Regions from separate parts of the Streptomyces sp. NPDC054765 genome, predicted to be linked through region 1. Evidence: predicted binding sites of a transcription regulator. Region 1 holds the regulator's gene; each other region holds the start of a gene.

Region 1 (10,242 bases):
CGTCAGCGAATCGTTCGACCTCTGCCCTGGCGAAACGCTTCTGTGCGTCACCGACGGCGTGACCGAGCGGCGCTCGGGACGGCGGCTCTTCGACGACGAGGACGGGCTGGCCACCGCCCTCGCCGACGGTGCCGGCCTCGGCGCGACCGCCCTCGCCGGCCACATCCGCAACACCGTCCACGCCTTCGGCCCGGTCCCGCCCGACGACGACCTGGCGCTGCTGGTCCTCCAGGCAGCGGGGCACGGGGTGCCGTAGGGCACATCGCCGCCCGGACCGGCGCCGCCCCGCCATGACGGACAATGTGTCCATGCCTTCCGCACTGCCTGATGGTGAGCCGATGCCCGAGGACGGGGCGCTGCCCGGTCATACGCCGGCCGCTGCCGCCGGCCGGCCCCTCGGCTTCTATCTGCACGTGCCGTACTGCGCGACCCGCTGCGGCTACTGCGACTTCAACACCTACACCGCGAGCGAGCTGCGCGGCTCCGGCGGCGCCCTGGCCTCCCGTGACAACTACGCCGACACCGTCGTCGACGAGATCCGGCTGGCCCGCAAGGTGCTGGGCGACGACCCGCGCCCGGTCGAGACGGTCTTCGTCGGCGGCGGCACCCCGACCCTGCTGCCCGCCGCCGATCTCTCGCGGATGCTGGCGGCGATCCGCGAGGAGTTCGGCCTGGCGCCCGGCGCGGAGATCACCACCGAGGCCAACCCGGAGTCCGTCGACCCCCGCTACCTCGCCGAACTACGCGCGGGCGGCTTCAACCGCGTCTCCTTCGGCATGCAGAGCGCCCGGCAGCACGTCCTGAAGATCCTCGACCGCACGCACACCCCCGGCCGCCCCGAGGCCTGCGTCGCCGAGGCCCGCGCGGCCGGGTTCGAGCACGTCAACCTCGATCTGATCTACGGCACCCCGGGCGAGAGCGACGACGACTGGCGGGCCTCCCTCGACGCCGCGGTCGGCGCCGGGCCCGACCACGTCTCCGCCTACGCTCTGATCGTCGAGGAGGGCACCCAGCTGGCCCGCCGGATCCGCCGCGGCGAGGTCCCGATGACCGACGACGACGTCCACGCCGACCGCTACCTCATCGCCGAGGAATGCCTCACCGCGGCCGGTTTCCGCTGGTACGAGGTCTCCAACTGGGCCACCACCGACGCCGCCCGCTGCCGCCACAACGAGCTGTACTGGACCGGCGCCGACTGGTGGGGCGCGGGCCCCGGTGCCCACAGCCATGTCGGCGGCGTCCGCTGGTGGAACGTCAAACACCCCGGCGCCTACGCCCAGGCCCTCGCCGAAGGCCGCTCCCCGGGCGCCGGCCGCGAGATCCTGGCGGACGAGGACCGGCGGGTGGAGCGCATCCTCCTGGAACTGCGGCTCGCGGACGGCTGCCCGCTGGACCTGCTCGCCCCGGCGGGCGCACGGGCGGCGGCCCGCGCCTTGGCCGACGGGCTCCTGCAGCGGGCGCCGTACGAGGCCGGCCGGGCTGTCCTGACACTCCGGGGACGGCTGCTGGCTGACGCGGTGGTGCGGGATCTGGTGGACTGATCCTCGAACGAGTGAACCGATGTGGCGGGCCTGCGGGGCCGCCTAGGCTGTTCCTGGCCTGTGCCGTAGACACGGCGAACAGGAAACGGAGGCCACGGAGATGACCACTGTGGATGAACGCCGGATGACGGAGCTCTTCGAGAACCTTGAGGTTCCCGAGGGCATCAAGGTGGAGCTCCTCCGGGGGGAAATTGTGATGATGGCGGGACCGGATCTGGTCCACAACCTGATCGTTGAGGCGGTCTTCGACCAGATTCCGCGTCAGAAGTGGCACCGGCTTCAGACGCAGGACATCGACATCCTGAGCGAGAACAGTGAACCGCAGCCCGATCTCGTGGTTCTGGAACGCGATGTCGTGCCGGAGTCCGGGCGGCTCATGCCGGCCGGAGTGGTCACGATGCTGATCGAGGTCGTCTCCAAGACCAGCGTCGACCGGGACTACGGCATCAAGCGCTCGATCTATGCCGCGGGCAAGGCTCCGGCCTACCTGATCATCGACCCCGTCATGGCCCAGTGCGTCCTGCTCACCGAACCTGTCGGAGAGGGCGAGGAGGCCGATTACCGCGTGCAGCGCATCACGAAGTTCGGCGACCCCGTGCCCCTGACACTGCTCGGCATCGACCTGGACACCAGCGAATTCGGCACTCTCAAGGACATCAGGCCCCACCGCCACCCGTGACGAAGTCGATCAGTTCCTCGACCCTTCCCAGCAGCGCCGGCTCCAGGTCCTTGTAGGAGCGCACGCACGACAGGATGCGCTGCCAGGCCGCCCCGGTGTTCTCCGGCCAGCCCAGCGCGCGGCACACGCCCGTCTTCCAGTCCTGCCCGCGCGGCACGGTGGGCCAGGCCGGGATCCCCACGGACGACGGCTTCACCGCCTCCCACACGTCGATGTACGGGTGGCCCACGACCAGGGCGTCGGCGCCGGTCACCCCGGCCGCGATCCGGGACTCCTTCGAGCCGGGCACGAGGTGGTCGACGAGGACGCCGAGACGGGCGTCCGGCCCGGGGGAGAAGGCGCGGACGATCGCCGGGAGGTCGTCGATGCCCTCCAGGTACTCCACGACGACGCCCTCGATGCGCAGATCGTCGCCCCACACCCGCTCGACGAGCTCGGCGTCGTGCCGGCCCTCCACATAGATGCGCCCGGCGCGGGCGACCCGGGCGCGGGCGCCGGGGACGGCGAGCGAGCCGGAGGCCGTACGAGCCGGAGCGCCCGGCGCCGGACGGCCCTGGGGGCGTACGAGGGTGACGACCTTGCCCTCCAGGAGGAAGCCGCGCGGGGTCATCGGAAAGACACGGTGCTTGCCGAAGCGGTCCTCCAGGGTGACCGTCGGGCCCTCGGCGGTCTTCTCGCAGCGGATCACCGCGCCGCAGAAGCCCGTGGTGACCTCCTCGACGACGAGATCCGGGTCGGCCGGTACCTCGGGGGCGGGGCGCTGCTTCTTCCAGGACGGGGTCAGATCGGGGCTGTAACGCTTGCTCTGCATGGGCCTGTTCTGTTCGGGAGAGGGACGCGAAGAGGGGGACGGAGGGTCGGGGCAGGGGTCAGGAGGCGGGAGCGACGCCGAAGCGGGCCGCCAGGGCGTCCCGCTGGGCGCGCACGAAGGCGGCGTCCACCACGGCGCCGTGGCCGGGGACGTAGACCGCGTCCTCGCCGCCGAGGGCCAGCAGTCGGTCCAGCGCGCCGGGCCACTGCTGCGGCAGCGCGTCCGGGCCCGCCTGCGGCTCGCCGGACTCCTCGACCAGATCGCCGCAGAAGACGATCTCGGGGGAGCCCTGCCGGCCCGGGACCAGCACCGCGAGATCGTGGGCGGTGTGCCCGGGGCCGACGTTGGCGAGCAGCACCGGCCGGCCGCCGAGCTCGACGGTCAGCCGGCCGTGTACGTGGTGGTGCGGGGCGACGAGCAGATCGGCGGCCTCCGCGGCGGCGTCCGCGCCGACGCCGTGGCGCACCGCGCTCCGCCGCAGCTCGTCCTTCTCGCGCCGGAACAGCTCCTCCAGGCCGGTCGCGCCGAACACCTCGACCCCCGCGAAGGCGGCGGTGCCCAGGACATGATCGAAATGTGGATGGGTGAGCGCGACATGCGTCACTTCCCGGCCCAGTACGCCGCGGACCGACCGGCGCAGATCGGCGCCGTCGCGCAGGGTCGCGCCGGTGTCGACGATCATGACCCCGGTGGCCCCCGCGATCACCCCGATCGTCTCGTCCCAGCCCGGCATCCGGCGCCTGGCGACACCGTCACCGAGTCGTTCCCAACCGGCCTCTTCCCAAGCAGTGTGCATACCGAGACGCTAGCGCCATCGCGATAGCGTTGCCCGACAGATCGGCCGAACACGGTCATCCGGCGAGTGCTCCGCGCGGCTGCCCTTGCCGTGGCCGTGCTACCCGGCCGTACACTGGCTCAGGGTCTGGCACTCGGCCCGTGTGAGTGCCAGGAGACACAAGACGGCGGACGGCCGGACTGGAGGTGCGCGGGATGCTCAGTGAACGCAGGCTGGAGGTGCTGCGCGCCATCGTCCAGGACTATGTCGGCACGGAGGAGCCGGTCGGCTCCAAGGCGCTCACCGAACGCCATCAGCTCGGCGTCTCCCCGGCCACCGTCCGCAATGACATGGCGGCCCTGGAGGACGAGGGATTCATCGCCCAGCCGCACACCAGCGCCGGGCGCATCCCGACCGACAAGGGCTACCGCCTGTTCGTCGACAAGCTGGCCGGCGTCAAGCCGCTGTCCAGCCCGGAGCGGCGGGCGATCCAGAATTTCCTGGACGGCGCCGTCGACCTCGACGACGTGGTGGGCCGCACGGTCCGGCTGCTGGCGCAGCTGACCCGGCAGGTCGCAGTCGTGCAGTATCCGTCCCTGACCCGGTCCACGGTCCGCCATGTCGAGCTGCTGGCGCTGGCCCCGGCCCGGCTGATGCTCGTGCTGATCACGGACACCGGACGGGTCGAGCAGCGGCTCATCGACTGCCAGGCGCCGTTCGGTGAGACGTCCCTGGCGGATCTGCGGGCGCGGCTCAACAGCCGGGTCGTCGGCCGCCGGTTCGCGGATGTGCCGCAGTTGGTGCAGGATCTCCCGGAGTCCTTCGAGCAGGACGACCGCGGCACGGTCTCGACAGTGCTGTCGGTGTTGCTGGAGACTTTGGTGGAAGAGACCGAGGAACGGCTGATGATCGGCGGCACCGCCAATCTCACCCGCTTCGGGCACGACTTCCCCCTGACCATTCGGCCGGTTCTGGAGGCCCTTGAGGAGCATGTGGTGATGCTCAAGCTGCTCGGGGAAGCCAAGGACTCGGGCATGACCGTACGTATCGGGCATGAGAATGCCCATGAAGGCCTGGCGTCCACATCGGTCGTCACGGTCGGCTACGGTTCGGGCGACGAGGCAGTCGCCAAACTCGGCGTGGTCGGACCGACCCGCATGGACTACCCCGGAACGATGGGAGCGGTACGCGCAGTGGCACGTTACGTCGGACAAATCCTCGCGGAGTCGTAAGTGGCCACGGATTACTATTCGGTCCTCGGCGTCGGCCGCGACGCCTCGCAGGACCAGATCAAGAAGGCCTTCCGCCGGCTGGCGCGCGAGCTGCACCCGGATGTGAACCCGGACCCCAAGACCCAAGAGCGGTTCAAGGAGATCAACGCCGCTTACGAGGTCCTGTCGGATCCGCAGAAGAAGCAGGTCTACGACCTCGGCGGCGACCCCCTCTCGCAGGCCGGCGGCGGCCAGGGCGCGGGCGGCTTCGGTGCGGGCTTCGGCAACTTCTCCGACATCATGGACGCCTTCTTCGGCACCGCATCGCAGCGCGGGCCGCGTTCGCGCACCCGCCGCGGCCAGGACGCCATGATCCGGCTCGACATCGAGCTGAACGAAGCGGCCTTCGGCACGACCAAGGACATCCAGGTCGACACCGCCGTCGTCTGTACGACGTGCAGCGGTGAGGGCGCGGCGCCCGGCACCTCGGCGCAGACCTGTGACATGTGCCGCGGCCGCGGTGAGGTCTCGCAGGTCACCCGGTCCTTCCTCGGCCAGGTCATGACGTCCCGGCCGTGCCCGCAGTGCCAGGGCTTCGGCACGGTCGTGCCGACTCCGTGCCCCGAGTGCGCCGGCGACGGCCGGATCCGCTCCCGCCGCACGCTGACCGTCAAGATCCCGGCCGGCGTCGACAACGGCACCCGCATCCAGCTCGCGGGCGAGGGCGAGGTCGGCCCCGGCGGCGGCCCCGCCGGAGATCTCTATGTGGAGATCCACGAGCTGGCGCATTCGGTCTTCCAGCGGCGCGGCGACGATCTGCACTGCACGGTCACCATCCCGATGACAGCGGCGGCGCTGGGCACGAAGTGTCCGCTGGAGACGCTGGACGGGGTGGAGGAGATCGACGTCCGGCCCGGCACCCAGTCCGGCCAGTCGATCCCGCTGCACCAGCGCGGGGTGACCCATCTGCGCGGTGGCGGCCGCGGCGATCTGATCGTCCACGTCGAGGTGCAGACGCCGTCCAAGCTCGACCCCGACCAGGAAGAGCTGCTGCGGCGGCTGGCGAAGCTGCGCGGAGAGGAACGGCCCACGGGGCAGTTCCAGCCGGGGCAGCAGGGGCTGTTCTCGCGTCTGAAGGATGCGTTCAACGGCCGATAGCCCAGGTGGGCCCGGGGGCCGAAGCCGCTCCCCGGGCTCGCGCGGCGGCCACGGCCCCGGTTCGGAACGCGGCGGTGGGCGTGACACGATGTGCTCATGCCCACCGCACTGACCGATCTCTGCCGCTACCCGATCGTGCAGGCGCCGATGGCGGGAGGCGGCTCCGGACCCGAGCTGGCCGCCGCCGTCTGCGGCGCCGGCGGTCTCGGCTTCCTCGCCGCCGGTTACAAAACCGCCGATGGCATGTACCAGGAGATCAAACAGCTGCGGTCGCTGACCGACCGGCCCTTCGGCGTCAATCTCTTCATGCCGCAGCCCTCGCTCGCCGACGGCTCCGTCGTCGAGGTCTACCGCGAGCAACTCGCGGGCGAGGCCACCTGGTACGAGACCGAACTCGGCGACACCGACGGGCCCGTCGACGACGGCTACGAGGCCAAGCTCGCGATCCTGCGGGACGACCCGGTGCCGGTGGTCTCCTTCACCTTCGGCTGCCCCTCGCGCGCCGTCCTCGACGCCTTCGCCAAGGTCGGTACGTACACGGTCGTCACGGCCACCACCGCCGCCGAGGCCCAGGCCGCGCAGTGGTCGGGCGCCGATGCGGTGTGTGTGCAGGGCGTGGAGGCCGGCGGCCACCAGGGCACCCACCGCGACGATCCGCACGCCGACGGGACCGGCTCGGGGCTGGGCCTGCTGGCGCTGCTCGGCCAGGTCCGCGAGGCCGTGCAGATCCCGGTGATCGCCGCGGGCGGGCTGATGCGCGGGGCGCAGATCGCGTCGGTGCTGGCCGCCGGGGCGACCATGGCGCAGCTGGGCACCGCTTTCCTCGCGACCCCCGAGTCGGGCGCCAACCCGCTGCACAAGCAGGCACTGACCAACCCGCTGTTCACACATACGGAGTTGACCCGGGCCTTCTCCGGCCGTCCGGCCCGCGGGCTGGTCAACCGCTTCCTGCGCGAGCACGGCCCGTACGCCCCGGCCGCCTACCCCGCCGTCCACTACCTCACCTCCACGGTGCGCAAGGCCGCGGCCAAGGCGGGCGACGCGCAGGGCATGAACCTGTGGGCGGGGCAGGGGCACCGGCTGGCGCGGGAGATGCCCGCCGGGCGGCTCGTGGACGTTCTGGCGGTCGAACTGGACGCGGCGCGCGCCGCGTTGACCCTGCCGGGCGCCGGCCGCACCTCATGACCGCGCCGGTTTTCCTCGTCGACTCGCTCGCGGACGTACGGGCCGGCGGCACGCTGACCCTGGACGGCCCCGAGGGCCGGCACGCGGTGTCGGTGCGCCGGCTGCGGGCCGGTGAGGAGGTCGTCCTGACGGACGGCCACGGCGCCGGTGCGTACGGCACGGTCGCCGCCGTCGAGGGCAAGGACCGGCTCACCGTCGCGGTCACCGGGCTGCGCACCGAGGACCCGCCGCACCCCACGATCACCGTCGTCCAGGCGCTCCCCAAGGGTGACCGCGGCGAGCTGGCCGTCGAGACGATGACCGAGACCGGTGTGGACGCCATCGTGCCCTGGGCGGCGGCGCGTTGCGTCACCCAGTGGAAGGGCGAGCGGGCTGCCAAATCGCTGGGCAAATGGCGCGCCACGGCCCGCGAGGCGGGCAAGCAGTCACGCCGGCTGACCTTCCCCGAGGTCGCCGACCCGCTGACGACCCGGCAGGTGGCCGCCCTGCTCGCCGGCGCCGACTTCGCGGCCGTCCTCCACGAGGAGGGCAGCTCCCCGCTCGCCACCGCCGAACTCCCCGCCGAGGGGCGGATCGTGCTCGTCGTCGGGCCGGAGGGCGGGGTCTCCCCGGAGGAACTCACCCTCTTCGCCGAGGCCGGCGCCAAGCCCTACCGGCTGGGGACGACCGTGCTGCGGACCTCCACGGCGGGCACCGCGGCGACGGCGCTGCTGCTGGGGCGTACCGGGCGCTGGAACTAGGACCTGTCTTCCACGGTCCGGTCTGCCGGCCGGCTTCCACGGTCCGGTCTGCCGGCCGGTTCACGGAAGCCCGGACCGCCGTTGCACCCCGCCCCCAGGTCCCTGCGACTCCCCGTGGGTGCCGCCCGGTAGCATCCGAGGGCCGTACGCACCGTGTGTACGGCGGATGACCCGGGAGGAGCCACCGGTGGCGGGAGAACCGCAGGCCGATTGCCTGTTCTGCAAGATCGTGGCGGGGGAGGTGCCGGCGACCATCGTCCGTGAGACCGAGACCACCGTCGCGTTCCGCGACATCAATCCCCAGGCCCCTACGCACATCCTGGTGATCCCCAAGGTGCACTACGCCAACGCCAGGGAGCTGGCCGCGGCCGAACCGGCGATCGCCGGCGATGTGCTGCGTGAGGCGGGCGTGGTCGCAGCGGAGGAGAAGGTCGACTCGACCGGCTACCGCATCGTGTTCAACACTGGGCCCGGTGCCGGCCAGACCGTCTTCCACGCCCATGCGCATCTGCTGGGCGGCCGCGACCTGCAGCGTCTCGTCTGACGGGGCCGACTTGTCCGTACGTGAACTGGTGGTCCTCGGCACCGCGAGCCAGGTTCCCACCCGCCACCGCAACCACAACGGCTATCTGCTGCGGTGGGACGGCCAGGGGCTGCTGTTCGACCCCGGCGAGGGAACGCAGCGGCAGATGCTGCGCGCCGGGGTCGCCGCCCATGACCTGAACCGGATCTGTGTCACGCACTTCCACGGTGACCACTCGCTGGGCCTGGCCGGGGTGATCCAGCGGATCAACCTGGACCGGGTGCCGCATCCGGTCACCGCCCACTACCCCGCCAGTGGGCAGCACTTCTTCGACCGGCTGCGGTATGCCACCGCCTACCGTGAGACCGTCCATCTGATCGAGCGGCCGGTCGCCGCCGACGGTGAGCTGGACCGTGCGGAGTCGTACGTCCTGGAGGCCCGGCAGCTCTCGCACCCCGTCGAGTCGTACGGCTACCGCCTCGTGGAGCCGGACGCCCGCCGGATGCTCCCGGAGCGGCTGGCGGCACACGGCATCACCGGGCCGGACGTCGGGCGGCTCCAGCGGCTCGGCGAGCTCAACGGCGTCACCCTCGACGAGGTGAGCGAGCAGCGCCCCGGGCAGCGGTTCGCGTTCGTCATGGACACCCGGCTGTGTGAGGGCGTCCACGCGCTGGCCCAGGGGGCGGACATGCTGGTCATCGAGTCGACCTTCCTCGACGAGGATGCCCAACTGGCGCTGGACCACGGCCATCTGACCGCCGGGCAGGCCGCCGAGGTGGCCGTGCGGGCCGGGGTGCGCCATCTCGTGCTGACGCACTTCTCGCAGCGCTATGCCGACCCCGCGGAGTTCGGGCGGCAGGCCCGTGCGGCGGGCTACACGGGCGAACTGACCATCGCGCAGGACCTGTCGCGCGTCCCCCTGCCCAAGCGCCGCTGACCGCCCGGACGCCGGCGGAGGTCCGGCCGGCGTCCGTACCGGTGTGGCCACAAGGCGGGCCCGCCGGGGCGGTGCCCGTCACGGCGCGGTGGCCCGCCCGGCACGGTCCGCCCGGCACGGCCCGCCCGATACGCCCGGCCCGTCCGGACCGCGGACGGACTGCGGACGGACGGCGGACGGACGGACGGCAGACGGACGGCAGACGGACGGCAGACGGACGGCGCACGGACTGCGGACGGACAGACGGGCCGCAGGGCCGCACTACGGCAGGTAGTACATCGGGTTCGGCAGCTTGAACGTCCGGTCCCCGGCGCCGCCGTTCAGATCGCTGTACTGGTCCCCGAAGTTGGCGACGACGCGGTAGCCGAGGGACTCGATGTGCTTGCGGGTGCCCGACTTGTACTCGACGGTCGTGCAGACGGCGCCGCAGGGCAGGTAGGCCGGCGGGTGCTCCTTGTCCTTCAGGTAGACGTGCCGGCGGTCCAGCGGGACCCCGTAGCCGACGTTCTTGAGGTTGCGCACGCTCCAGTCGCGCTGCGCCTCCTTGCGGCCGGTCAGGAAGAACACCTCGGCGCCCTTGGCGTGCGCCCAGTTGACGAGCCGGTTCATGCCGAAGACCGGGTCCATGTCGGTGTGCGCCAGATACTTGTCCTGGCTCTCCTCGGTGTAGTGGAAACCGACC
Region 2 (10,242 bases), on a different contig from region 1:
TGATCCGCTGGCTGCGGGAGCCGTAGCCCCAGTCCTTGGTGAGGAGGTAGGGGTACTTCTCGTCGGTGACGGCCTGGTTGGCGGTGACGATGTAGCCGCGCTGGGGGTTGTACTCGTACGGCAGGGCCTTTTGCGGGATGTAGCCGGTCCACTGGTACCTCGGGTCCCAGCCGGGCGCCGGGTAGGTGCCGTCGAAGTGGCCGTCCCCCTTGCCGCGCACCGGGATCCGGCCCGGGGCCTGGTAGCCGATGTTGCCCTTGGTGTCGGCGTAGATCAGGTTCTGGGAGGGGACCTCGAAGTGGGCGGCGGCCTTGCGGAAGCCGTTCCAGTCCTTGGCGCGGTTGAGTTCGAAGACGCCGTCCATGGACTTGCCGGGGTTCAGCGCGGTCCAGCGCAGCGAGACGGCGTAGCCGTCGCCGCGGTCCGGTGCGGTGTTGCCGACCGGGGCGTCCTTGCCGACGTTGGCCATTTCGCCGTCGCGGTCGGAGACGATCGGCCCGTTTTTGGTGGACCGGACGGTGATCTCGCGGCTGTCGCCGTCGGCGACCTTGATGGTCTCCTTGCGGGTTATGAAGGGCTGCTGCTTGTTGTCGTAGAGGTAGCCGTTGGCATTGACCTTCTCCAGGTAGAGGTCGGTGACATCGGCGCCCAGATTGGTCATGCCCCAGGAGATGTCCTGGTTGTGGCCGATGACGACGCCGGGCATACCGGAGAAGGTGAAGCCGGAGACGTCGTAGTTGCACTTGGGGCCGGTGGTACGGCAGTGCAGGCCCATCTGGTACCAGAGCGAGGGCATCTGCGGTGCCAGGTGCGGGTCGTTGGCGAGCAGCGGTTTGCCGGTGGTGGTGTGCGCGCCGGAGACGACCCAGGAGTTGGAGCCGATGCCGTTGCCGTTGGGCCCGAGCAGGGCCGGGACCTTGTCGAGCGTCTTGGACAGCGAGGACAGCTGCGACTGCAGGCCCGCGGTCGCGCCGGCGGGGGTGGCATTCGCCGAACCCTTGGGCGAGAACTTCTTGGTGGCGGGGTCGACCGTGCCGCCCTCGACGATCGGCCTGTGCCGCTTGTACGGGTACGCCGGGTAGAGCTGGGCGATCTGCGCCGGGGTGAAGCGGCTGGTCATCAGGGAACGGTCGATCTCCTCCTGCATGTTGCCGCGGAGGTCCCAGGCCATCGCCTTGAGCCAGGCCACCGAGTCGACCGGCGTCCACTTCTCGGGCTTGTAGTCGTTCTGGAAGTCCAGCGCCGCGTACTCCAGGGACACCGCCGAGCCCTCGTGGTCCTTGAGGTAGCCGTTGACGCCCGCGGAGTAGGCCTGGAGGTACTTCTTGGTGCTGGGCGACAGCTGGGTGTCGTACTCCTTCTGTGCCACCTCGTGCCAGCCGAGGGTGCGCAGGAACGAGTCGGTCTTGACCTGGCTCTTGCCGAACATCTCCGAGAGCCGGCCGGCGGTCATGTGGCGCCGTACGTCCATCTCCCAGAAACGGTCCTGGGCCTGGACGTACCCCTGGGCGCGGAAGAGGTCCGCGTCGGTGTCGGCGTAGATCTGCGGAATGCCGTTGGCGTCGCGGACGACGTCCACGGGGTTGCTCAGACCCGGGAGTTTGAGCGAGCCGGTGGTCTGCGGGAGCGAGGCGCGGACGGTACTGACACCCCAGAACGCGCCGAAGCCGATGCCCGCCACGAGCAGCAGCACGACCGTGATCGCGACGAGACGGCCGCGCCGCCCCTTCTTTTTCCTGGGGACTGGGCCGGACTTGTTGGCGGGCATCTCTGTCCTTCGAGGGGCAGGGTGGGCGTGCTGGAGCAACCATAGGCGCACGGGTTCGGCGACCCCTATGCGGAGTCACCGCCAGCACCTTCAACCTTCAAGCAATGGTAAATTGTTAGTCTCAGTAACTAGATACGGTAAGGAAAGACCTCCGGAACCCGTGCGAGGAAGGACCAGCTCCTGTCTGTCGACCACCTCAACGAACTCCTGCTGATCTGCTCGCTCGTACTGCTCATCGCGGTTGCCGCAGTACGGCTCTCCTCGCGCAGCGGGCTCCCCAGCCTGCTCATCTACCTGGGGATAGGCATCGCCATAGGGCAGGACGGCCTGGGCGGCGTCGTCTTCGACAACGCCGAGCTGACCCAACTCCTCGGCTATACCGCGCTGGTCGTGATCCTCGCCGAGGGCGGCCTGGGCACCAAGTGGAAAGAGATCAAACCGGCGCTGCCCCGGGCGGTGGCGCTGTCGACGGTCGGCGTCGCGGTGAGCGTGGGGGTCACCGCGGCCGGAGCGCACTATCTGGCCGGGCTGGACTGGCGCCAGGCGCTGCTGATCGGCGCCGTGGTCTCCTCCACGGATGCCGCGGCCGTCTTCTCCGTACTGCGCAGCGTGCCGCTGCCGGCCCGGCTGACGGGTGTACTGGAAGCCGAGTCCGGCTTCAACGACGCCCCCGTGGTCATCCTCGTCGTCGCCTTCTCCACCGCGGGACCGGTCGAACACTGGTATGTCCTGCTCGGCGAGATCGCCCTGGAGCTGGCGATCGGCGCGGCCGTCGGACTGGCCATCGGCTGGCTCGGCGCCTACGGCCTGCGGCATGTGGCGCTGCCGGCGTCCGGTCTGTACCCGATCGCCGTCATGGCCATCGCGGTCTCCGCCTACGCGGCCGGGGCGCTGGCGCACGGCTCGGGCTTCCTCGCCGTCTATCTGGCCGCGATGGTCCTCGGCAACGCCAGACTGCCGCACGCGCCGGCCACCCGCGGCTTCGCCGAAGGCCTCGGCTGGATCGGCCAGATCGGCATGTTCGTGCTCCTCGGCCTGCTGGTCACCCCGCACAACCTGCTCGACGACTTCGTGCCCGCGCTGCTGATCGGCATGATCCTCACGCTCGTGGCCCGGCCGACGTCCGTCTTCCTCGCGCTGCTGCCGTTCCGGGTGCCCTGGCGGGAGAAGACCCTGCTGTCCTGGGCCGGGCTGCGCGGCGCGGTGCCGATCGTGCTGGCCACCATCCCGATGGTGGGCGAGGTCCCCGGCAGCGAACGGGTCTTCAACATCGTCTTCGTCCTGGTCGTGGTCTACACCCTCGTCCAGGGGCCGACCCTGCCCTGGCTCGCCAGGCGGCTGCGGCTCGGCGACGGCGAGGAGGCCGCGGACCTGGGCATCGAGTCGGCGCCCCTGGAGCGGTTGCGCGGCCATCTGCTGTCCACGTCCATCGGTCCGGCCTCCCGGATGCACGGCGTCGAGGTCGGCGAACTACGGATGCCCGCCGGCGCCGCGGTCACCCTCATCGTCCGGGACGGCTCCAGTTTCGTGCCGTCGCCCGCGACGGTGCTGCGGCGCGGCGACGAGCTGCTGGTGGTCGCCACCGACCCGGTGCGCGACGCGGCCGAACGGCGGCTGCAGGCGGTCTCCCAGGGCGGCAAGCTGGCCGGCTGGCTGGGCACGGCCGGCCCCTCGGGGCGGCGGGGCCACCGCCCCCACTGACGTCCGGCCGGGCCCGCCCGGAGCGGGCAATGTGCGGCAAATCTCCACGGATCCCAAGGAAATTCACGTGAAGCCCTGGCCTATCCCAGGGCTTCACGCGTGGCGGCCTGTACTATAAAAACGCAACATCGACGAACCAACTCTGCCTGATGCAGAGCTGGCGCGACCGCTCGGCGGCCGCGGTCCCCCTGCCACGCGCAGCCACCTTCCCCGGTGCGGACCACGCGGTATCACTCGGTCCTGCGCGAGAGGACAGCTCTCGGCGCGTACCCGTGAGGACCTCGTGGGTGGCGCGCTACCAGGCGGCAGAAAGGCCCGGCCGTGGCATCCGCGGTCAAGGACTCCCGTTCCGGTTACGGACCACTGCTCCGCACCCCTGGTGCATGGACATTCCTGCTGCCCGGCTTTCTGGCCCGGCAGCCCTTCGCCATGCTGACGATCGGCATCGTGCTGCTCGTCGAATCCACCACCGGCTCGTACGGCACCGCGGGCGCGGTGTCCGCCGCGACCGGTGTCTCGATGGCCCTGTTCGCCCCGCAGAGCGGCAAGCTCGCCGACCGCTTCGGCCAGCGCGCGGTGCTGATCCCCGGCGTCCTGGTGCATGTCACCGGCGTCCTGGCCCTGATCGCCCTCGCCCTCACCCACGCCCCCCTGTGGGCGCTGTTCGCGGTGGCCGTCCCCACGGGCGCCTCGACGCCTCAGGTCGGCCCGATGGTGCGGGCCCGCTGGGCCTCCCGGCTCGGCGGCAGCCCGCTGATGCCGACGGCCGCCGCCTTCGAATCGGTGACCGACGAGTTCACCTTCGTCGTGGGCCCGGTGCTGGCGACCGCGCTGTGCACCGGCATCCACCCGGCCGCCGGGCTGGTCGCCGAGGCCGCGCTGACGCTGGCCGGCGGGCTGCTGTTCGCCTCCCGCAAGCGCAGCCAGCCGCCGGTGCACCGGCACGGGGCCGGCGGCCGGCCGCGCGTCTCGGCGCTGTCGGTGCCCGGCGTACGCGTCCTGATCGTGGCATTCCTCGGCATCGGCGCCGTCTTCGGCGGCATGCAGGTCTCGCTGACCGCCTTCACCCAGCACATCGGGCAGCCCGGCATCAACGGTGTGCTCTACGGGATCTTCGCGGGCGGCAACATGCTCGCCGGAATCGTCTGCGGCGCCCTGGCCTGGAAGGTCGGCCCCCGGCGCCGGCTGCTGGTCGCCTACGGGCTGCTGGCGCTGGCCACCACCCCGTTGTGGGCGGTCACCGCGGTGCCGCTGCTCGGCGCGGTCGGCCTGGTGGTCGGCCTGTGCATCGCCCCGGCGCTGATCACCGGCTACACCCTCGTGGAGTCGCTGGTGCCGGCCGCCGCCCGTACCGAGGCCTTCACCTGGCTGACCGGCGCGGTCGCGCTCGGCCAGGCCGCCGCGGCCACCTCCGCCGGCCAGCTCGCCGACCGCTTCGGGCCGAGTACCGGGTTCCTGGTGCCGCTGGCCGGTACGACGCTGGCCCTGACGGTGCTGCTGGCGCTCCGCGCCCACCTGCTGCCGCGCACGCCGGCCGGGCCCGCCGAGGCCCCCGATCACGGCGTGGACACCCCGTTCCCGGCCGCCTCCGACGACCGGGAACGGGAGCTGGCGCGCGCCTGAGCGGACGTGGAGTCGGTCACCGTCCGCCGGTCACGGTGGACTGGCGGGCGGGAATACTGCAATATGGAGCGTCGTTAGCACTCATCGAGTGAGAGTGCCAGGAGGAAGACAAGTGCCGACCTACCAGTACCAGTGCACCGAGTGCGGCGAGGGCCTCGAGGCGGTGCAGAAGTTCACCGACGATGCGCTCACGGAGTGCCCCGCCTGCAACGGACGCCTCAAGAAGGTGTTCTCCGCGGTCGGCATCGTCTTCAAGGGCTCCGGCTTCTACCGCAACGACAGCCGCGGCTCGTCGTCCAGCAGCAGCCCCGCGAAGAACTCCTCCGCGTCGGGCACGACGTCCTCGTCGGACTCGTCGGGCTCCTCGTCGGATGCGTCGAGTTCCTCGTCCGGCAGCTCGGACACCAAGTCCTCCGCCCCGGCCGCCGCGTCGTCCTCCGGCAGCAGCTCGGGCACCAGCTCCGCAGCCTGACCCGCAGCACTTCGGGCCCCGCCGTCACCGACGGCGGGGCCTGCTGCGTCTTACGGCTTCCGCTGTGCCTTAGGGCTTCCGCCGCGTCCTGCGACTCTCGCCGTGCCTTGCGGCTTCCGCTGTCCCTTACGGCTCTCGCCGCGCCTTACGGCTTCCTTTCGCCTCCGCGACCCGGCCGCCTCCGGCCGCCATGCCCCGATAGTGTGACCGGCATGGCTGACGCGGAGATTGGCGTTATCGGCGGATCGGGTTTCTACTCCTTCCTCGACGACGTGACCGAGATCACGGTGGACACCCCCTACGGACGCCCCAGCGACTCGCTGTTCCTGGGGCAGATCGCCGGCCGCCAGGTCGCGTTCCTGCCCCGGCACGGCCGCGGCCACCACCTCCCGCCGCACCGCATCAACTACCGCGCCAACCTGTGGGCGCTGCGCTCGCTGGGCGTACGCCAGGTCCTCGCCCCGTGCGCGGTCGGCGGCCTGCGCCCCGAATACGGCCCCGGCACGCTCCTGGTCCCGGACCAGCTCGTCGACCGCACCAAGGCCCGTACCCAGACCTACTTCGACGGCGAGCCGCTCCCCGACGGAAAGATCCCCAACGTCGTCCATCTGACCTTCGCCGACCCGTACTGCCCCGCCGGGCGGCAGGCCGCCCTCACGGCGGCCCGTGGCCGGGACTGGGAGCCGGTCGACGGCGGCACCCTCGTCGTCGTCGAAGGCCCCCGCTTCTCGACCCGCGCCGAGTCGCGCTGGCACGCCGCGCAGGGCTGGTCGGTGGTCGGCATGACCGGCCACCCCGAAGCCGTCCTGGCCCGCGAACTGGGCCTGTGCTACGCGTCCTTGGCGCTGGTCACCGACCTGGACGCGGGCACCGAGACCGGCGACGGCGTCTCCCACGAGGAAGTCTTCCGGGTCTTCGCCGAGAATGTGGGCCGGCTGCGCGAGATCCTGTTCGACACCGTCTCCGCGCTCCCCGACAACGCCGCCCGCAACTGCCTGTGCACCGAGGTCCACACCGGCTGGGACCTGGGCATCGACCTGCCGTAACGGCCCGGCGGATGGCCCGGCGGATGGCCCGGCGGATGGCCCGGCCTCCCCCTTCCGGGTGGCCGGGTTGTCCACAGGGACGGGGCCGTCCACAGCCCGGAGCGGGCCGGTGCGGATTCCGGCACGGTGGTGAGCACCGATTCGTCCGAAGCCCTCACCACAGGCGGTGCCCACCATGCCCCGTGCCTCGTCCGTTCCCCCTCCCTACGCCTATACCGGCCCCGGCCCCGGCCTCCTACCCCCTCCGCTCCCCGCTCCCCCGCCCTGTGAAGTGCCGCACTTCGCTCCCGTACGAGCCGGCGGCGGCCGGGGCCGTGACGGACGGGGCGGGCGGCGGCGCATGCTGACCGCCGCCCTGGCGATGACCGCCGCAGTACTGGCCGGCGGGGCGTCGTACGGTGCCGTACGAGCCGCTCCCGCCCCGGGCTGCCCGTCGGCAACGGCCGCGGGAGGGCGGTAACCGATGCTCCAAGATCAAGTGGCATCTGCCTTCCCCGCACGCGAGACTGCTGCGGGTGGCGGGGCATCCGCCGCGCGCCAATGGGGGCGCGCCCACCGCACCGGTACCGCGGTCCATGCCCACGGCGTCCGTCGGAAAGACGCCCTCCGCCGGACGCGCACCGACGCTCCGGCCGACCGCGGGTTCATGGTCCACGACTGGACACCTCCACCCCGCCCTGACGTAAATTGCGGTGCTGATTGTTGGTGCACCATCCGTAGTGAGCGTGGAAAGAGGCTGTCTGGTGAGCGAGAGCAAGGGCGTCCTGCAGGGATTCAAGGAATTCCTGATGCGCGGCAACGTCATCGAACTCGCGGTTGCGGTCGTCGTCGGTGCTGCCTTCACGAACATTGTGAACGCAGTGGTCAAGGGCGTGATCAACCCGATCATCGGCGCGCTGGGCTCGCAGAACCTCGACAACTACAAGGCCTGTCTCACCGAGTGCCACGCGGACAAGAAGACCGGCGCATTCACCGACGGCATCTACATCCTGTGGGGCTCGGTGCTCAGCGCCGCCCTGACCTTCCTGATCACCGCCGCGGTCGTCTACTTCCTCATGATCCTTCCGATCAACAAGTGGAAGGAACGCCAGGCGGCCAGGAAGCCGGTCGACAACGCCCCCGTCGACCCGACCGAGGTCGAGCTGCTCATCAAGATCCGCGATGCACTGCTCGCGCAGCGCAACGGCTCGCCGTCCGTGCCCTATCGCCACACGGGCACCATCGGCACACAGAAGACTCAGGAGTAGCAGCAGGCGCCGACGGCGGCCGGTCCGCGCCGCCCTCTCGCCTCGCTCAGAGGTGGTGGGGCGGCTTTTCGTCGAGGAAGCGCGCGAGGTCGGCGGCGCTGTCACTGCCGTTCGGGCGCTCGCCCCAGCCACGGTCGGTGTCGTCCGAGGACTGCTGGTTCAGCGGGTCGTCGAAGATCAGCCTCGCTGCGGGCTTGGGGGCCGGGCGCGCAGCCGGCGAAGGCGCGGGGGCCTGCGCGGCCTCGGACGCGTCCTGGGACGTGGGGGCCGACTCGGGTTCGGGGGTGGTGCTCACCCCTCCAGGGTACGGGCGCGCCGGGCGCGGTCGCCGGTCAGCACGGGCTCACGGCGCCCTCTCCCCCGTAGGCCGCCGCAGCGTGGCGCCGCCCCCCGTGCACGTTCCACCGGCGGACGGCGGCCGCGGGAGATGCCAGAGCCGCAACGGCCTGGCACCAGCGGCCTTCCCTGCACCGGTCCCCCGCCGGTCAGGGGTGATAGAGCTGCCGGGCGCGGACCGCATCGAGGGAGCCGTCCGCACCGATCCGCAGGAAGTGGTCCACCTGCCACGCCTGTGCACTGCTGGCCTGGCGATTGGTCGTCTCGACCCACGGCGGGTAGATGCGGAACGCCCGCTTTCCGCCCGAGCCGTTGCGGGAAACGATGCCCCGTTCACCGAGCACGTCCCGCGGAAAGACGAAGTGCCCGAACTCCCGGCCCTGGCGGCAGCTGATGACGAAGAGATCGACCGGGTCCGCGGAGTCGAACGGCTGAATGGGCCCGCCGGGGCTCCGCTTCCACACCGTCACGAACTGACCGACCTTCGTCGGGGTCGTCTTGGCCACCCGGAACCTGACGGCGGAGCCGTCGAGCGTGAATTCATGGGCCGCGTACTCGGCGCTCTCCGCTTCGGGCACCGGCCGCGAGCAGATGAACCCACACGGGTCGTACACCTGCGTCTTCGCCGCGAGAAGGTCCTCATGCAGCGATGCCCCACCCGCCCAACGCTCGGGATCTGCGGGGCGGTGTTCCGAAGAGTCCGCGGGATGTGTCGCCATTGCGCCATCGTGCCATTGCCGGCCGTGGTGCAGGTCGGCGGGATACCTGTGCTCACGCGGGCCGGCCGGCCGACCTGGCCGGCGGCGCCGTACCGCCCGCCTGAACGCCCGCCTGAACGCCCGCCGCAGCAGGGGCTCTTGTCCTCGCCTGCTAACGCCCCTTGTCGTGGGTGGGTATGGGGTGCGGGCGATGGCCGTCCTGGGGACGGGTCGGCGGGCCCTGAGAGGCGTGGCTGCGCCTGAAGGGCCGGTTCCGGTCGGTGCCGGGCAGGGGGTGGCGGGGGTGTGCGTACTCATGGCGGGCCATGGGACAGCAGCCTTTCCGGTCGGGGGAGGGTGCGGCGGCCCGGTCGGAGAAATCGACGGGCGGCCGGTTCATTGACCCGGGCGGTAGGGCGGTGGGCGACACCGAGAGTGCGGAAGGGGGCGGTGAGCACGGCATCGGGGCGCAGTGCGGGACGGACGTTCCGCCGCATGCGGCTGCCCAGGGCGTGGGCGACGATCAGGAGAAGCGCACCGGCCGGGCCCACCGGCGCCGCGTGAACCACCGGTGACCTCGGCCGCGGCGGCGCCAGTGGTGCTGCCGGGTCCGCGGCCGGGAGAGGTGAGGTAGATAGGACAGATGAGACATCTGATGGCGGTGGCACGCACTCCACGCTAGGCACTGGTGGGGCACATGGCCCGTTCTGTGGCCTTAGTGGGTGATGGTGCCGGAGTGGGTGATGGTGCCGCCCTCGCTGGCCCCTCTGGCCTTGCTGGCCCCGCTGTCCCTTGCTAACCCCTCTGGCCTCGCTGGCCCCTCTGGCCTCGATGCCCTCTCGCGGGGCGCGGTTGTGCTTCCCGTCGGAGAGGTCGGTGGGTGCGGGGCCGCGATGTTCCGAAAGGGGCGGCCTGCGGGCCGCATCTCCCCTTACGGGGCGGGTCGAGTGCCGCATCCCGTCAGGGGGCACCGGCCTCGTCTCCCACCGGCAGGAGAGAGGCACGTCTCCCACCAGCGGGAGACGGCCGTGGTTTCTTGCCGGCCGAGGGCCGCGCCTCCCCTGGTTGGGCGTGGGCTCCGGGACCGTAACTGCGGGTGAGCGCGTGCGGTGCCGCGGGTGCGAGTCAGTGGCTGAAGGGCCGGGGCTGGGGTCCGCGAGCGCGGATCAGTGGCTGCGAGGTCTGCGGCTCGGGTCCGTGGCTGTGAGTCCGGGGCCGTGAGTCGGGGGCTGTGAGTCCGGGGCTGTGGGAGGCCTCTCCCAGGGCAGTTGTTGTCAGCGGGTGGCGGTCCGGGGGCCCAGTGCTTCGTGCCACCACAGGTCGCGGCCGGGCTTCCAGGAGACCGGCCGGG
Region 3 (10,242 bases), on a different contig from region 1:
AGCAGCAGGGCTATACGGTCCTGCTCCCGATCCTCGCGATGGCAGGAGCAGGCCAGGTCGGCGCCGCCATCGCCGTCTACCTCCGCCTCCCCCGCAACCGCTCGATCCGTACGACCATCAAGTCCGCCCTCCCCGCGGGCTTCCTGGGTGTCGGCGAACCCCTGATCTACGGCGTCTCGCTGCCCCTCGGCCGCCCCTTCATCACCGCCTGCATCGGCGGCGCCTGCGGCGGCGGCTTCGTCGGCCTCTTCAACCAACTGGGCGATTCCGTCGGCTCCACCGCCATCGGCCCCTCCGGCTGGGCCCTGTTCCCCCTGGTCAAGGGCAACCAGAACCTCACCACGACCCTCGTCGTCTACGCCCTGGGCCTGACCGTCGGCTACCTCACCGGCTTCCTCGCCACCTACTTCTTCGGCTTCAGCAAGCAGATGCGGGCGGAACTCAACACAGACCCGCAGGGCAACGCAGACCCCGAAGCAGCGGAAACCGACCCGGCAACCGTCCCCGTCCCCGTTCCTCGTACGTGATACCGAAGGAGAGGCCGTGCGACCTTGACCACCGGGCAGGCAGGAGGCTCGGCCGGATGAGCAGCACGTTCAAGGCGAGGTGAGGAAGCGGCCGATGTGACATGCAACGGCCTCGGGCTCGTCCAGCATCGACAGCACGTATGCGTCCGGCACCTCGGCGTACCTGCCTGCCGGCAGCAGCTGCGCCAGACGGCGACCGTGCTCGGGGGGCATCACGCGGTTGCCGGGTGACCACAGGACGAGCGCCTTCCCGGTGAACCGGCGCAACGCCTCGGTGTCGCGGACGAGTTCCTCCTTGTGGAACGGTCCGCGGCAGTATGCGCGCAGATCACGTCGGATGCCGGGATCGTTCAAGAGGGGCTCGGTCCAGCGGCGGATGAGGTCATCCGGCACGGGACGCCGAGCCATCTGCCCGAACAGCATCGGCAGCCGGCGCAGCGGGCCGATGCGCAGTTGGCGAGCGGCGAACTGGAATCCGCCGGGCATTCGGGCGGCGAGGGACACCATCTTGCCGGGCAAGCCGGGCGGGAAGTTGTCGAACGCCTCGCACGGGAGGATCACTTGCCGGGCGATGCGCTGGTCCCAGCCGTGGGCGGTGAGAAAAAGCGCCCCGCCCCAGTCGGTGTGTACCAGGGTGACGGCATTCAGGCCGAGCGCCTCCAGCAAGTCGGCGACCAGACGGACCTGTCCGCGCAACGTGAGGTCGGCGTCGGGCTTCATCGGCCGCCGGTGGGCTCCGAGCGGCAGGACCGGGCGTAGATACGTGAACCCCGGCGGCAGCAGCGGCAGTACGCGGTCCCACACCGTGTGGTCCATCAGCAGTCCATGGAGGAGGACGACGACCGGTGTCCCCGATCCGGCCACGTCGTATTCGATGACACCAGCCGGTACTTCGATGCTCCGCACGGCGCCTCCCGCTAGAACGGTCTCTCTAGAGAGACCGTTCTAGCATGGAAGCATGAGAACCGACGAGCGGATCGCGCTGGCGATGGCGGAGTTGTTGCGTAAGCAGGGATACTCCGCCACGAGCATCAACCAACTCGCCCGCGCGGCCGGTGCCCCCACCGGCTCCATCTATCACCACTTCAAGGGGGGCAAGCGCGAGGTCGCGGCCGCCGCGCTCCGACAGAGCGGAGCCGCGTACCTTCAGTTGCTGCCGTTGCTGCTCACCCCTCACGACGATCTCGCGCTCGGCATTGAGGCGTTTTTCGGCGCAGCTGCCGAGGACATGCAGAACACGGGCTGGGCGAACATGTGCCCCGTCGGCACCGTCACCGGCGAGATCGCCGACACCGAGCCCGCGCTGCGAGAAGTTGCCGCGGAGGTGATGGGAACGTGGGTCGACGAGGGCAGCCGGTACCTCGCCACGCGGGGGCTGTCGGACACCGATTCCCGCACCGTCATCTTCGCCGTACTGACCGCGATCGAAGGAGCGTTCCTCCTCGCCCGCGGACTGCACTCCGCCGAACCGTTCCTGGCCGCCGGGCGCACCGTCGGAGCCTACGTCGCATCACTGAAAGGCTCCCAGGCGCAGACTGCGTCGTGAGAGCGACGCCGATGTCCGCGAACGGCCCGCTTCCAGCCCGCGGAAACCCTCAGCCCGGCCGGCCGCTCACCCCCATCTGCCCGCCAACGGAAAGCCCAGCCCGCTACGGCGACCGGGATGCGGGATGCGGGATGCGGGATGAGCTGGGCGGAGGAAGAACGCTCCCGGTCACGGCATCCGGCTCTCCCAGTTCCGTTCTCTGACGCGGGCCGCCAGTACGGCGGACGGCGGGGCGGCGGCGAGTAAGTGCGGCGGACAGTCCCACGGACGGCCGCCGCCTGGCGGCCGGAGCTGCATCAACGGTCCCTCGCAGCCCACGACCCGCCCGACGCGCCCGTCCCGCCCGTCCACCGCATAGCTGCCGAGGGCCGGAATCACGGCTGCCGCTCCTCCGCGCCGTGTCCGGGAGCGGCGGTCTTGGCGTACTCCGCCAGTACGTCGGCGAGGCGCTGAGCGGTGTCCAAATTGCAGCGCCCCAGCTCGATCAGTGGCGCCATGACACTGCTCGCGCACGACACCGGGTCGACGCAGAGGGAGGGCAGGGTGATCCCCACTGCCCTCAGTGCGGTCTGTAGTTCCACCATGACAACCTCGGCCTGCCGTACCTGATCACGCGCCGTCAACATTTCTCTTCATCACCTTCCACGCTGAGTGTTCTCGTTGTGCACACAGCGTGGCGGTTACAGGTCTAGCCTGCATAGAGACGCAGACCCAACAACCGATCGTGTGTAACAGGGAGTTGCTGCGATGCCCGGACCCAAGCCCCTCGACCCGTCTTCGTCACCCCGCGCCATGCTCGGGGCCGAGTTACGACACAAACGTGAGGAGGCGGGACTCACCCAGGAAGAACTCGGCGGCCCCCTCTTCGTCAGCGGCTCGTTCATCGGCCAGCTGGAGGCAGGGACACGGCGGATGCAGATGGATTACGCCGTCAAGATGGACGAGATCCTCAGGACGGACGGCTACTTCGTCCGCAACTGCACGGCCGCGAAGAAGTCCAAGTACCCGGATCACTTCGCGGAGGCGGCGGAGGCGGAAGCCATTGCCACGGCGATCAGGGAGTACGCGCCGCAGCTGATTCCAGGACTGCTGCAGACGAGGGCGTACGCGTGGGCAGTTTGCCGCGCTTACCAGCCGACGGCGCCGGAGGACGTGATCGAGGAAACGGTCACGGCACGACTCGAACGCGCACGCCTTCTCGACCATCCAACGACTCCGTTGTTGTGGGTGGTGCTGGACGAGGCTGTACTGCGCCGCAGGACCGGCGGCCCGGAGGTGATGGCGGAGGCGCTGTGGCATGTGGCGGAGTTGGTCCGGAAGCATCGAGTCGTCTTGCAGGTGTTGCCATTCTCAGCAGGTGCCCATGCGTCGTTGAATGGCGCGCTCAAGTTGATGAGCTTTGAGGACGCGCCCACGCTCGCCCACCTCGAAGTACTGAACGCAAGCAAGTTGGAGGACGACCCAGCGACTGTCGCCCGCCACAACCTGACTTACGATCTGCTCGGGGCCAGCGCACTGTCACCCCAAGATTCCCTGGCCCTGATCGAATCAGTGGCGGAGGATTACGCGCATGATGATCAGCCCTGAGTACGACCTGAGCACCGCCATCTGGCGCAAGTCCAGCTATAGCGGCGGCGAGGGTGGCAACTGCCTCGAAATCGCCACGTGGCACAAGTCCAGCTATAGCGGCGGCAGCGGCGGCAACTGCCTCGAAGTCGCCACCTGGCGGAAGTCCACCCACAGCGGCGGCGACGGCGGCGACTGCCTGGAAGTCTCCGACGACCACCCCGGCATCGTGCCCGTCCGTGACTCCAAGGACCCGGACGGCCCGGCGCTCGCGTTCCGGGCACCGGCCTGGGCGGCGTTCATCGAGGGCATCAAGTCGAGCTCCCTGTAGGGCGCCTGACGACACTCGGGGTCCGGGGCTCAAGCCGCGGACCCCGAGCCCTCTTTCCAAGGAACGGGTGGACGGAAGTAACCCACCCGCCCTCCCCCGGTTCCGCCAACTCCCGCCCACACCAGCGTGGATGACATTCCGTGACCGGCTTGCGACACCATGCCGCGCCGGTCTAGCGTGCGCAGCAACAAACAACCCCGGCAGGTGCTACCAACACCGACCGGGGTCTGACCACCAAGATCGAAAGCGCGACGATCTCATGGCTAGCGACAACTTTAACGCCGCCCCGTGCGCCCCCGCACTCCCCCACGGCGACCACCCCTCCGCCCGCCCCGGCTACGGCAAACGCGCCGCGCCCGACCAGCGGGCGTCCCGCCCCGGTGACTTCGTACATCTCCCCCGTCGCGAGGCATCCATCGCCACCTACCTCGACCGGCTGCCCGAGGGTGCCGATATCTCCGTGAAGACGCTGGCCAAGGTGTTGCCGGACTACGGGCAGTGCGCCCTGCGGACCGCGCTCCGCTGCCTCTCGGAGGCCGGTCATCTGCGGCGGGTCGCCGAGACACACACGAGTGACGGCGGCAGTCCGCTCTGGGTGACGCGCACGTACTTCTCGCGTACGGCCCGGGACGACTCCTGGTGGATGGCCCTATGCGCCGGGAACGTCCCGCTGACCGACGACGACGGCCGCGATGGCCGCGATGGCCGCGATGGCGACGATGGCCGCGGCGACCGTCACGCCCCGCCTCCCGCCGCCGGACCACCGCGCCCACGGGACCCGCACGTCCGCACCCTCACCCGTGCCCGTCAACCGCAGTCCCCCGGCTACGCCGCCCTCGCCGCCCTCGGCCGCGCCGAGCCCCGTATGACGCTGTCCGCTGCCGACTGCGCGTCCCTCGAAGCGTTCGCCGAGGAGTGGTTCGCGCGCGGCGCCACCCGCGACCAGCTGGTGCACGCGCTGGTCGCGGGGCTGCCTCCGCACATCCACCACCCCGGCCGCCTCGCCCGCTCCCGGCTGCTCGCCAAGATGCCGCCCGAGGGGCCTTGGACCGGGCCCGAAACAGCGGCCGCCGGTCCGGGCCCGGCCCAAGGACCCTCTGCCGGAGCCCTCCGGATCATGGAGTGCACCGTCTGCCGCGCCCCCGGCCGGCCCGAGGCACTCCCCGGAGGGGTCTGCGGCCCGTGCCGGGGCGTGGCCCCACCGGACCGCCGGAGTCGTCCGGCGGAGCGGACCGCCGCCCACGTCCGTGCCCGCGTGGAGCGCCTGCGCGCGGCCGCACGGCCACCGGCCCCCCTCCGCACGGCCCTCGCCGACCGCACGACCGACCGTGATCCCGCCCTCCCGTGACACGGCGGTCAGTAGTGTCGGCGCCATGCTGATCCGATTACGCCGCCCCTGGCGCGCCCGGCTGATCGTGGCTCTCACGGCTCTCGTACTGGCCGCCGGCGGGGCGGCACTGATCCTGTGGGGCGAGACACCGCCCCCGTACCCGCCGCTGCCCGCGACGCACGGCAATGTTTTGGTGATCCACGCCGTCTTCGAAAGCACCCTCGACCACGACACCCCGCCCGCACCGGCCACCCTCTGCGGCGCCGTGCTGCTGTCCGTGGCGGGGGCACTGTGCCTCGCGGGCTGCCTCATCGTCCGCCGCCGGCAGCGGCCCGCCGGGTAGCGCGGGGTGGTCCCCGCGAAAACGCCGCCGGGGCGGCACCCCCTGGGAGGAGGGTGCCGCCCCGACGTACGTCTGGACGTGCGGTCCGGGAGGACCGGTGTCTGATCCGCGGGGGATCAGAAGTCCATGTCACCGCCCGGCATGCCGCCCGGAGCGCCCGCCGCGCCGGCCTTCTCCGGCTTGTCGGCGATGACGGCCTCGGTGGTGAGGAACAGCGCCGCGATGGAGGCGGCGTTCTGCAGCGCGGAGCGCGTGACCTTCGCCGGGTCGATGATGCCCTCGGCGATCATGTCGACGTAGTCGCCGGTCGCGGCGTTGAGGCCGTGACCCACGGGCAGGTTGCGCACCTTCTCCACCACAACGCCGCCCTCAAGGCCGCCGTTGACGGAGATCTGCTTCAGCGGGGCCTCCAGGGCCAGCTTCACAGCGTTGGCACCGGTGGCCTCGTCGCCGTCCAGGTCGAGCTTCTCGAAGACCGAGGAAGCCTGGAGCAGGGCGACGCCACCGCCGGCGACGATGCCCTCCTCGACGGCCGCCTTCGCGTTGCGAACGGCGTCCTCGATGCGGTGCTTGCGCTCCTTGAGCTCGACCTCGGTGGCGGCACCGGCCTTGATGACGGCCACGCCGCCGGCCAGCTTCGCCAGACGCTCCTGGAGCTTCTCGCGGTCGTAGTCCGAGTCGCTGTTCTCGATCTCGGCGCGGATCTGGTTGACCCGGCCCTGGACCTGCTCGCTGTCGCCGGCACCGTCGACGATGGTGGTCTCGTCCTTGGTGATGACGACCTTGCGGGCGCGGCCGAGCAGTTCGAGACCGGCGTTCTCCAGCTTGAGGCCGACCTCCTCGGAGATGACGGTGCCACCGGTGAGGATGGCGATGTCGCCGAGCATGGCCTTGCGGCGGTCACCGAAGCCCGGGGCCTTGACGGCGACGGACTTGAAGGTGCCACGGATCTTGTTGACGACCAGGGTCGACAGGGCCTCGCCCTCGACGTCCTCGGCGATGATCAGCAGCGGCTTGCCGGACTGCATGACCTTCTCCAGGAGCGGCAGCAGGTCCTTCACGCTGCCGATCTTGGAGTTGACGATGAGGATGTACGGGTCGTCGAGCGACGCCTCCATACGCTCCATGTCGGTGGCGAAGTACGCCGAGATGTAGCCCTTGTCGAAGCGCATACCCTCGGTGAGCTCCAGCTCCAGACCGAAGGTCTGGGACTCCTCGACGGTGATGACGCCTTCCTTGCCGACCTTGTCCATGGCCTCGGCGATGAGCTCGCCGATCTGGGTGTCAGCAGCGGAGATGGAGGCGGTCGAAGCGATCTGCTCCTTGGTCTCCACGTCCTTGGCCTGCTCCAGCAGGGCGGCGGAGACGGCCTCGACGGCGCGCTCGATGCCGCGCTTGAGGGCCATCGGGTTGGCGCCGGCGGCTACGTTGCGCAGGCCCTCGCGGACCAGCGCCTGGGCCAGGACGGTCGCGGTCGTCGTGCCGTCACCGGCGACGTCGTCCGTCTTCTTCGCGACCTCCTTGACCAGCTCGGCGCCGATCTTCTCGTACGGGTCCTCGAGCTCGATCTCCTTGGCGATGGACACGCCATCGTTGGTGATCGTGGGGGCGCCCCACTTCTTCTCGAGGACGACGTTACGGCCCTTGGGGCCGAGGGTGACCTTGACGGCGTCGGCGAGCTGGTTCATCCCGCGCTCGAGACCGCGCCGTGCCTCCTCGTCGAACGCGATGATCTTGGCCATGTGAAGTGGTCCTCCCGGACTAATGGGGTCTCCCCTGCTCGAACGCAGTTGAGAGCTTGGGGAAGGATTGCTCCGGACCGCGCTGGCGCCCGCGACGGACGGCCTGCAGACCTGCGTGGTTCCTTGCCCCACCCGGCCTACGGGCCTCACCGACCCGGTCCTTCTTTGTCACTCTCACTGGGAGAGTGCTAACGCAATGATTAGCACTCGCACCCCTTGAGTGCAAGGCGGCTTCGAAGAAGCCGCCAAGAGGAGTGGTGACCGAGTGACGGGTGAGCACAGGTATGCCGGGGAGTCGGCCGGCCCCCCGGCGTGCCCAGGAGCCGGCCCGCCGTCCGCCGGCGGCGGACAGCAGAAGGCCCGCACCCCCTACGGGGCGCGGGCCTCCTCTACGCAGCAGTTGGTCGGCGCCTCAGCCGGCCATCCGGACCATGTCCGCCTGCGGCCCCTTCTGGCCCTGCGAGATCTCGAACTCGACTCGCTGACCCTCCTCAAGGGTGCGGTAGCCGTCCATCTGGATCGCGCTGTAGTGGACGAAAACATCCGCACCACCGTCGACCGCGATGAAGCCGTACCCCTTCTCCGCGTTGAACCACTTGACGGTGCCCTGAGCCATGCCTAACTCCCCTATTACTGGCCCTTGCGCAGGACCGCACTCCGCGGACCCGGGTCAGACCTCACCCCGCGAAAGGCCCGTGGGGTGTGCGCCGGAACGCGTCGACCGCCGCTGAATGTATCTGCACAGATGCCCAGCGCAACAGGTCAATCGGACGAGAATTCTGAGGCCGGAGAATCGGCAATATGCGGCGAAATCCCGGTTCTCCAGGGCAAGTCGGGCCGGGCATAGCGCACCTAAGCGACAAAAGCTGCACACACTTTGGGCACAACTGATCGCGGTCTCATATGCGTTCGGCACACGCGGGGCGATATGCGGAGGGGGATCACCCCAATGGTATCTCCTTTCACAACATGGAATTGCCCCGTCCGCTTTCTGGCGGACGGGGCAATTCCAGTCAAGCAGGAGAAGAGATGGCGGAAAATCAGCAGCCGCCGGCCACCGCGGGAATGATCGAGACGCCCGCGCCGTCCGGGGTCGGCGTCTCCAGGCCCTGCTCGAAGCGCACATCGTCGTCATTGACGTACACATTCACGAAGCGGCGCAGCTTGCCGGCGTCGTCCAGCACCCGGGCCGCGATGCCCTGGTGGTTCTGCTCCAGGTCGGCGATCACCTCGGAGAGGGTCGCGCCCTCGGCGGGGACCTCGGCCTGGCCGCCGGTGTAGGTGCGGAGGATGGTGGGGATGCGGACCTTGACGCTCATGGTTCTGCCTTCCGGTGGTGCGGACTACGAGTTCGGGGGCCTGCGGCGCGGCCTCGTCCGGGGACGGGCCGGCGGCCTCAGCGGGCCAGGCCGGCCGCGCGGAACGCCTCCAGGTCGGGACGGATCGTGGCCGTGGGGCCGGAGGTCGGCGCGACCGCGTCCAGGGTCTTGAGGCCGTCACCGGTGTTGAGGACGACGGTGGTCAGGGACGGGTCGAGGAGGCCCTCCTCGATGAGCTTCCTGGTCACGCCGACGGTCACCCCGCCCGCGGTCTCCGCGAAGACCCCTTCCGTCCGGGCCAGCAGCTTGATCGCGTCGACGACCTGCTCGTCGTTGACGTCCTCGACCGCGCCACCGGTACGCCGGGCGATGTCGAGGACATACGGACCGTCGGCGGGGTTGCCGATCGCCAGCGACTTGGCGATGGTCTTCGGCTTCTGCGGGCGCACCACGTCGTGCCCGGCCTTGAAGGCCGTGGAGACCGGCGAGCAGCCCTCCGCCTGGGCGCCGAAGATCTTGTACGGCCGGTCCTCGACCAGGCCGAGGGCGATCAGCTCCTTGAGCCCCTTGTCGATCTTCGTCAGCTGCGAGCCGGACGCGACCGGGATGACGATCTGGTCCGGGACCCGCCAGCCCAGCTGCTCGCAGATCTCGTACGCGAGGGTCTTGGAACCCTCGCCGTAGTACGGACGCAGATTGACGTTGACGAAGCCCCAGCCCTCGCCCAGCGGGTCGCCGATGAGCTCCGAGCAGAAGCGGTTGACGTCGTCGTAGTTGCCCTCGATGCCGACCAGGTCGCCGCCGTAGACCGCGGCCATGACGACCTTGCCGGCCTCCAGGTCGTGCGGGATGAACACGCAGGACTGGAAACCGGCGCGGCGGGCCGCGGCGCCGACCGCACCGGCGAGGTTGCCGGTGGAGGAACAGGACAAGGTGGTGAAGCCGAAGGCGCGGGCGGCCTCGACGGCGATCGCCACGACGCGGTCCTTGAAGGAGTGCGTCGGGTTGCCGGAGTCGTCCTTGACGTACAGCCCGCCGGTGACGCCCAGCTCGGCGGCGAGCCGGTCGGCCTTGACGAGCTTGGTGCAGCCGGGGTTGAGGTTGGGCTTGTCGGCCACGTCGGCGGGGACGGGCAGCAGCGGGGCGTAGCGCCAGATGTTGTCCGGACCGGCCTCGATCTGCTTCCGCAGGCCCTCGGGGTCGCCACTCGGCAGGTCGTAGGCGACTTCGAGCGGCCCGAAACATTCCTGGCACGCGAAGATCGGGCCGAGCGGGAATCGCTGTCCGCACTCGCGGCACGACAGCGCGGCGGCGGGACCCAGAGCGACGGTGGGGGTGTTTTCGGTGACTTGCACAGCCATGGAGGCGAGGCCCTTTCTCCTCATCTTCCTCGCGACGCACCTCGTCACGAGACGGATTTGGCACCTTCCCTAGCCGGGAGCCTCGCGCGCGGGACGTCAGCGTCCTTGCGGCAAGACCGGCTGGAGGGTTGCCGGGGCTTCAACGGGCCGTATCCCTCTGCCCCTCTGGATGAGCGG

Evidence for each region. Region 1 encodes HrcA, which represses chaperone genes, less so after heat shock. Its sites were predicted from a motif close to TTNGCACTCNGNNNNNCNGAGTGCNAA; they were not measured.
Region 2: a site for HrcA is predicted at 5,167-5,193, ahead of ACWGJY_RS00580 (FmdB family zinc ribbon protein). Genes of this name have one in related genera too.
Region 3: a site for HrcA is predicted at 7,551-7,577, ahead of groL (chaperonin GroEL). Genes of this name have one in related genera too.

What each region holds. Positions count from the first base shown of each region.
Region 1 covers NZ_JBSHBP010000009.1:75,054-85,295, reverse strand. The annotation lists gene ACWGJY_RS08760 (SpoIIE family protein phosphatase) at 1-256, shown strand, start outside; gene hemW (radical SAM family heme chaperone HemW) at 309-1,541, shown strand; gene ACWGJY_RS08750 (Uma2 family endonuclease) at 1,642-2,220, shown strand; gene ACWGJY_RS08745 (DUF3097 domain-containing protein) at 2,198-3,031, opposite strand; gene ACWGJY_RS08740 (MBL fold metallo-hydrolase) at 3,090-3,827, opposite strand; gene hrcA (heat-inducible transcriptional repressor HrcA) at 4,022-5,038, shown strand; gene dnaJ (molecular chaperone DnaJ) at 5,039-6,175, shown strand; gene ACWGJY_RS08725 (nitronate monooxygenase) at 6,272-7,360, shown strand; gene ACWGJY_RS08720 (16S rRNA (uracil(1498)-N(3))-methyltransferase) at 7,357-8,100, shown strand; gene ACWGJY_RS08715 (histidine triad nucleotide-binding protein) at 8,288-8,644, shown strand; gene ACWGJY_RS08710 (ribonuclease Z) at 8,655-9,560, shown strand; gene ACWGJY_RS08705 (HAD family acid phosphatase) at 9,822-10,242, opposite strand, start outside.
Region 2 covers NZ_JBSHBP010000001.1:103,743-113,984, reverse strand. The annotation lists gene ACWGJY_RS00595 (penicillin acylase family protein) at 1-1,768, opposite strand, end outside; gene ACWGJY_RS00590 (potassium/proton antiporter) at 1,949-3,469, shown strand; gene ACWGJY_RS00585 (MFS transporter) at 3,791-5,092, shown strand; gene ACWGJY_RS00580 (FmdB family zinc ribbon protein) at 5,205-5,564, shown strand; gene ACWGJY_RS00575 (S-methyl-5'-thioadenosine phosphorylase) at 5,777-6,610, shown strand; gene mscL (large conductance mechanosensitive channel protein MscL) at 7,354-7,857, shown strand; gene ACWGJY_RS00565 (hypothetical protein) at 7,904-8,152, opposite strand; gene ACWGJY_RS00560 (MepB family protein) at 8,343-8,912, opposite strand; gene ACWGJY_RS00555 (AMP-binding protein) at 10,166-10,242, opposite strand, start outside.
Region 3 covers NZ_JBSHBP010000037.1:50,757-60,998, reverse strand. The annotation lists gene ACWGJY_RS22930 (PTS transporter subunit EIIC) at 1-527, shown strand, start outside; gene ACWGJY_RS22925 (alpha/beta fold hydrolase) at 597-1,433, opposite strand; gene ACWGJY_RS22920 (TetR/AcrR family transcriptional regulator) at 1,486-2,073, shown strand; gene ACWGJY_RS22915 (hypothetical protein) at 2,242-2,451, opposite strand; gene ACWGJY_RS22910 (hypothetical protein) at 2,448-2,699, opposite strand; gene ACWGJY_RS22905 (helix-turn-helix domain-containing protein) at 2,821-3,660, shown strand; gene ACWGJY_RS22900 (DUF397 domain-containing protein) at 3,644-3,970, shown strand; gene ACWGJY_RS22895 (hypothetical protein) at 4,230-5,318, shown strand; gene ACWGJY_RS22890 (hypothetical protein) at 5,344-5,643, shown strand; gene groL (chaperonin GroEL) at 5,760-7,385, opposite strand; gene ACWGJY_RS22880 (cold-shock protein) at 7,798-8,001, opposite strand; gene ACWGJY_RS22875 (MoaD/ThiS family protein) at 8,426-8,704, opposite strand; gene thrC (threonine synthase) at 8,782-10,065, opposite strand; SAM riboswitch class I at 10,083-10,241, opposite strand.